Regions from separate parts of the Gluconacetobacter entanii genome, predicted to be linked through region 2. Evidence: predicted binding sites of a transcription regulator. Region 2 holds the regulator's gene; the other holds the start of a gene.
What was found. Region 2 encodes HrcA, which represses chaperone genes, less so after heat shock. Its sites were predicted from a motif close to GTTNGCACTCNCNNNNNGNGAGTGCNAAC; they were not measured.

Region 1 (3,414 bases), on a different contig from region 2:
AAGAACTGCCGCCGGGTCATTTCGTGGTCATCGACCAGTTCATCGACCGTTCGTTCGCACGCGAAAAGACGTTCTTCGATACGGGCTGTGTCGCCCATGTCAGCATGGCCGACCCGCTGTGCCCGCGCATTGGCGACGTGCTGGAAGGGCAGTGCCGGGCGCTGGGGCTGGATGTCACGCGCGGCGGCACGTACCTGGTGATGGAAGGGCCGCAGTTCTCCACCCGTGCGGAAAGCAACCTGTATCGTTCATGGGGATGCTCGGTCGTTGGCATGACCAACATGCCCGAAGCCAAGCTCGCCCGGGAGGCGGAGATGTGCTACGCCACCGTCGCGATGGTGACCGACTATGACTGCTGGCACGATGGTCATGACAGCGTGACGGTCGATGCGGTGGTCAAGGTGATGCAGGAAAATTCCAGCCGGGCGCGTGCGCTGGTGCGTGCGGTCATCCCGCAACTGGGCAAGCCGCGTGGCCCGTGCCATGCCGGATGTGACCGTGCGCTGGAACATGCCATCATCACCGCGCCTGACAGCCGCGATCCCGCCCTGCTGGCGAAGCTGGATGCGATCGCGGGACGGGTGCTCGCACGCGGCTGAGGCTGCTTGTGCCCATCCCTTCTTGGGGGATGGGCAAGACTGAAATCATTTAAAAGTTTCTGGGTGCCGCCTTTTTTCAAAAAGGCGGTGTTTTTCGAAGCTTTTTGGAAAAAGCTTCACCAAAAACTTTTATTCATTTACAGCCAGTGCTCGAAAAAGCTGAGCGTGCGCTGCATCGCAAGTGTTGCGGCGGTTTCGTTGTAGCTGGCGCGGTCGGTGCAGCCGAAGCCGTGATCCGCCCCTTCATAGACAAAGATCTCGATATCTTCGTGCGCGGCGCGGATGGCGTCGATGTCGCCGGACGGGATGTGGGCGTCATCCGCCCCGAAATGCAGTTGCACCGGGCAGTTGGGCGTCAGCGCGCGTTCCGCCGCGATCCCCCCGCCATACCATCCCACCGCCGCGGCGAAGGTGGTGGTGCGGCATGCGGCTTCCCACGCCAGCGTCCCGCCCCAGCAGAACCCCATGATCCCCTTTTTTTCCGTCGTCAGCGCATCCGCCGCGGCGGTAAGGTCCAGGAGTGTCCCCTCCAGCGGTGTCTGCGCGCGCAGGGCAAGCCCTTCCTTCATCCCTTCGGCGGAATAGGGAAGGATCACGTCACGGCGCGCCCGGTCGAAAATCGCGGGTGCGATGGCCTGATACCCTTCGCTCGCCAACTGGTCGCAGACGGCGCGGATATAGGGGGTGACGCCAAAGATTTCCTGTACCACCACCACGGCGCGCCGCGCATCGGGACGCCCCGCGCGATAGGCGGAAAATTTGTGCCCGTCCGTGGCGGTCAGGGTGATGATCGATCCCATATATGTCTCCCTCTGGTGTGGGCTGGTCGTGCATGATGTGACGACCCCATGCGGCCATCGGTGAAGGCCAGACCTATATCACATTCACCGCCGCCCCTGACACAGGCGGTACCGCGGGTGTGATGACGCCGTGCGCGGGACTCGGGTGGTGGCATGGGGCGCAGGGGACGCATGCAGCCCGTGCGGGGCCGGGGCCGGTGGTGCAGGAATGTTGGTAATATATTGATTTAAAATAATATATTATGGATTGGCCTGCGCCCCCATGCGGGCCGCGTCGTGGGGATGGGAAACTTGATCGTGAATCCTGCTGCTTCCCTTGACACCCAAAAGAGGTCTTCCTATCTGCTCTTTAGCACTCTCATGAGGGGAGTGCTAACGCGATGCGGCCTGGCGCGCGCGCCAAACCGGTGGCGTTGCTTAATTCAAGGGCGTTACCTTTTTTAGATTATGGAGCGATCCATCCAATGACGAAATTTCGTCCCCTGCATGACCGCGTGGTTGTCCGTCGCCTCAAGAGCGAGGAAAAGACAGCCGGTGGGATCATCATCCCCGAGACCGCCAAGGAAAAGCCGATGGAAGGCGAGGTTATCTCGGTCGGAGCGGGTGCCCGCAACGAACAGGGCCAGATCGTCGCCCTCGACGTCAAGGCTGGTGACCGTGTGCTGTTCGGCAAGTGGTCCGGCACCGAAGTCACGATCGATGGCGAAGAGCTGCTGATCATGAAGGAAAGCGACATCATGGGCGTTGTCGCCTGATCTCGCGCACCTGCGTCTGATTCGAAAAAATAACCTTTCCTACTGGAGAAAATGAAAATGGCTGCCAAGGACGTAAAGTTCGGCGATGAAGCACGTCGGCGCATGCTGCGTGGCGTGGATATCCTGGCCGATGCGGTCAAGGTAACACTGGGTCCGAAGGGACGTAACGTCGTCCTCGACAAGAGCTTTGGCGCACCGCGCATCACCAAGGACGGTGTCTCGGTCGCCAAGGAAATCGAACTGGCTGACAAGTTCGAGAACATGGGCGCGCAGATGGTGCGCGAAGTCGCCAGCAAGACCAACGACATCGCCGGTGACGGCACGACCACCGCGACCGTCCTGGCGCAGGCAATCGTGCGCGAAGGTGCCAAGGCCGTTGCCGCCGGCATGAACCCGATGGACCTCAAGCGCGGCATCGACAAGGCTGTCGGCGCGGTTGTCGAGGAACTGAAGAAGAACACCAAGAAGATCACGACGCCTGCCGAAACGGCGCAGGTCGGCACGATTTCCGCCAATGGCGAAAAGGAAATCGGCGAAATGATCTCGCAGGCCATGCAGAAGGTCGGCAGCGAGGGCGTGATCACCGTCGAGGAAGCGAAGGGCCTGCACACCGAACTCGACGTGGTCGAGGGCATGCAGTTCGATCGTGGCTACATCTCCCCGTATTTCGTGACGAACGCGGAGAAGATGACCGTCGATCTGGACAACCCCTACATCCTGATCCACGAAAAGAAGCTGTCGTCGCTGCAGCCGATGCTGCCGCTGCTCGAGGCGGTGGTGCAGTCGGGCCGTCCGCTGCTGATTATCGCCGAGGACGTCGATGGCGAGGCGCTGGCGACCCTGGTGGTCAACAAGCTGCGTGGCGGCCTGAAGATCGCCGCGGTGAAGGCTCCGGGCTTTGGTGACCGTCGCAAGGCGATGCTCGAAGACATCGCGATCCTGACCGGTGGGCAGGTCATCAGCGAAGACCTGGGCATCAAGCTCGAAAGCGTCACGCTGAACATGCTGGGCACCGCGAAGAAGGTGCACATCGACAAGGAAAACACCACGATCGTCGAGGGTGCGGGCGAAGGCGAGGCCATCAAGGGCCGTTGCAGCCAGATCCGTGCGCAGATCGAGGAAACCACCTCCGACTACGACCGTGAGAAGCTGCAGGAACGCCTTGCGAAGCTGGCCGGTGGCGTTGCGGTGATCCGCGTCGGTGGTTCGACCGAGATCGAGGTGAAGGAACGCAAGGACCGCGTCGATGACGCGCTGCAT
Region 2 (3,414 bases):
GCCGTGCCCTGGATTTCAATGATGCCGCCGGTTTCGGTCAGCACGAAATTGGCGTCTGCCGCAGCGTTGCTGTCTTCGGCGTAATCCAGGTCCAGCACCGCGCCCGCCTGTGTCAGGCCGCAGGACACGGCCGCCACCTGTGCCGTGACCGGCAGGGCAGGGATCACATTCGTCCGCACCAGTTTTTCCAGCGCGAGGCGCAGCGCCACCCATGCGCCGGTGATGGCGGCGCAGCGCGTGCCCCCATCGGCGTTGAGCACGTCGCAATCCACCGTGATGGAGATTTCCCCCAATGCCCTGAGGTCGATGCCCGCACGCAGCGCGCGCGCGATCAGGCGCTGGATTTCGTGCGTCCGGCCACCCTGTTTCCCCTTTGCCGCCTCACGCGGGCCACGGTTGTGGGTCGCACGCGGCAGCATGCCGTATTCTGCGGTGACCCAGCCCTGTCCCTTGCCACGCAGGAAAGGGGGGACGCGGGATTCGACACTGGCGGCGCACAGCACCTCTGTCCCGCCCATGCGGATCAGCGCGGACCCTTCGGCATGGCGGGCAAATCCGGTCTGGATGGAAACAGGGCGAAGGGCGTCGATGGCGCGGCCGGATGGGCGCATGAAGGAAACTCCCGATGAAAACCTGCCTCGCGGCATAGCGCGCAACCCCCGCTCTTTCCAGTCCCGTCCCCGGCGGGTGTGTCATGGGACGGTGGAATTGTGGGGGTGGCCCGTATCATGTGATTGTCGCAACACGACGTTGTCCCTATCCTTGTTCCAGGGCCATGGCCACGCCACGTCCATCGGGGAAGGCCGCCATATGGCGGTCCATCCGGATACTCATGGATGTGAAGGGGAGGAGGGAGAACGACATGGATATCGGGGCACTGTCTTCGCGTCCTGCCCTGCCGCCGGGGCTGGATGCGCGATCCGCCGCCATCCTGCGCGAAATCGTCGAACAGTATGTAGAAACCGGCGACCCGGTGGGGTCGCGCACCCTGTCGCAGCGCCTGCCGCTGTCGCTGTCGCCCGCGACGATCCGCAACATCATGGCCGACCTGACGGAGGCCGGACTGCTGTTTTCGCCCCATACCTCGGCCGGGCGCCTGCCGACGGAAAAGGGCGTGCGGCTGTTTGTCGATGGCCTGCTGCAGTTCGGCAGCCTGAGCGAGGAGGAGCGCGAGACGATCACCAGCGCGCTGGAGGTGCGGGGGCGTTCGTTGCAGGATATGCTGGGGGAGGCGTCGCTGATGCTTTCGGGCCTGTCCTCGGCCGCGGGACTGGTGCTGGCGCCCAAGAGCGATGGCACGATCAAGCATATCGAATTCGTCGCCCTCGGGCCGGGGCGTGCGCTGGTCATCCTTGTCGGCTCCGACGGGCAGGTGGAAAACCGCGTGATCGAGATCCCGCCCGGCCTTCCGCCCTCGGCGCTGGTGGAGGCTGGGAACTACCTCAATGCACACCTGTCGGGCCGCACGCTCGACATCCTGCGTGAGAAGGTGAGCGGCGACATCGCGGCCAACCGCACCGAACTCGACCAGTTGACGACGGAGGTGGTGGCCAGCGGCCTCGCCACATGGAGCGATGCGGAGGAACGCGGCGGCACGCTGTTCATCCGGGGGCAGGGGCGGCTTTTGTCGGACGTGACGGAGATTGAGCGGCTTTCGACCATCCAGATGCTGTTCGACCGGCTGGAAACGCAGGAGACGATGCTGCGCCTGCTCGACCTTGCGTGCGAATCCGAAGGGGTGCGTATCTTCATCGGTGCGGAAAGCGGCCTGTTCGGGATGGCGGGGATGTCGGTGGTGATGGCGCCCGCGCGCACCGATTCCAACCGCATCGTCGGTGCGATCGGCGTCATTGGCCCGACGCGGATCAATTACGGGCGCATCATTCCCGTGGTGGATTACACCGCGCGCGTGATCGGGCGCATGCTGGGGTAAAATCACTGATCAATAATAGAAGTTTTTGGTGAAGCTTTTTTCCAAAAAGCTTCGAAGACGCCGCCTTTTTGGAAAAAGGCGGCACCCAAAAACTTCTGAACTCTTTTGCCCGATCCGCCGTGTCCTGCGTGGGCCACAGGGCAGGTTCCGTGCAACCTGTCGTGCGCCCGTCCGTCATCAGGCGATAGGCTGTCGTACAGCACAGGTAAGGAGCAAGGCCATGACCGTATCTGCATCACGTCCCGGCGGGACCTTCAGGATTGGCGGCGAACTCGAGGTCGCGCGTCTCGGCTTCGGGGCGATGCGCATTACCGGGCCGGGCATATGGGGGGAACCCGCCGACCGTGACGCCGCACTTGCCACGTTGCGCCTGCTGCCCGAACTCGGCGTCAATTTCGTCGATACCGCCGATGCCTATGGCCCCTTCGTCAGCGAGGACCTGATCCACGAGGCCCTGTCGCCGTACAAGGGTATGGTGATCGCGACCAAGGGCGGGCACACCCGCCATGGTCCCGACATCTGGTGCCCGGTGGGGAACCCGGACTACCTCCAGCAATGCGTGCTGATGAGCATGCGTCGCCTCGGGGTAGAGCGCATCGACCTGTGGCAGTTGCATCGCGTCGGCCCCGACACCACGCCGGAACGGCAGTTCGAGGCGATCGCGGCGATGCGCGCGCAGGGACTGATCCGCCATGTCGGCCTGTCGGAAGTCACGGTGGAGATGATCGAACGCGCACGGCTGTATTTCCCGGTCGCGACGGTGCAGAACCGCTTCAACCTCGTCAACCGGTATTCGGAGGAGGTGCTGGACTACTGCACGCGCGAAAATATCGGCTTCATCCCGTGGGCGCCGCTGGCGGCCGGGGGGCTTGCGCGTGGGGACAACGTGCTGACCCGCGTGGCGCAGGCGCGGGGGGCGACCACGGGGCAGGTGGCGCTGGCGTGGCTGCTGCGGCGTTCGCCGGTCATGCTGCCCATCCCCGGAACCTCCAGCCCCGACCATGCCCGCGCCAATGTGCAGGCCGCGACCCTGTCGCTGACGGATGCGGAATTCGACGCCCTCGATCGTGACGGCCGCGCGGAATGGGACCGCCTGCGCGCCTGATCCTGAACAGGCTGTCATGCGTGTCCTGCGGATCGGGGGCGACGTGGACGCCGGACGGTGCTAGGACAGGGGCACACAGTCCCTATATTCCCTATTGGATACCGGATGACGCTTGCTGACGGATCGGGCCGCGATGGCCGGGTGGATGGAACTTCTGACGCCACGCGCGATGACGGGCGTGCGGGCGGCCGCCGTCCACGCCTACCCACCGGTGGCCCGCGCCCGCGCTATCGCCTGGTGCGCAGGCTGGCTGGCGGGGCGCTGGGTGCCGTGCTGCTTGTCGGCGGGATCGGCGGTGTCGTCGCGTGGCAGGAATATGCCCGCCTGTCCGAAGGGCTGCCGACCGTTGACGGCCTGCGCACCTACCAGCCACCGG

Region 1: the regulator HrcA is predicted to act here: its motif matches at 1,748-1,776, upstream of groES (co-chaperone GroES).

Annotation. Positions count from the first base shown of each region.
Region 1 covers NZ_JABJWD010000012.1:54,733-58,146, forward strand. The annotation lists gene HNH97_RS03975 (S-methyl-5'-thioadenosine phosphorylase) at 1-599, shown strand, start outside; gene HNH97_RS03980 (dienelactone hydrolase family protein) at 737-1,399, opposite strand; gene groES (co-chaperone GroES) at 1,864-2,154, shown strand; gene groL (chaperonin GroEL) at 2,212-3,414, shown strand, end outside.
Region 2 covers NZ_JABJWD010000042.1:46,914-50,327, forward strand. The annotation lists gene rph (ribonuclease PH) at 1-611, opposite strand, end outside; gene hrcA (heat-inducible transcriptional repressor HrcA) at 863-1,933, shown strand; gene HNH97_RS18160 (hypothetical protein) at 1,936-2,070, opposite strand; gene HNH97_RS07705 (aldo/keto reductase) at 2,154-3,038, shown strand; gene HNH97_RS07710 (penicillin-binding protein 1A) at 3,144-3,414, shown strand, end outside.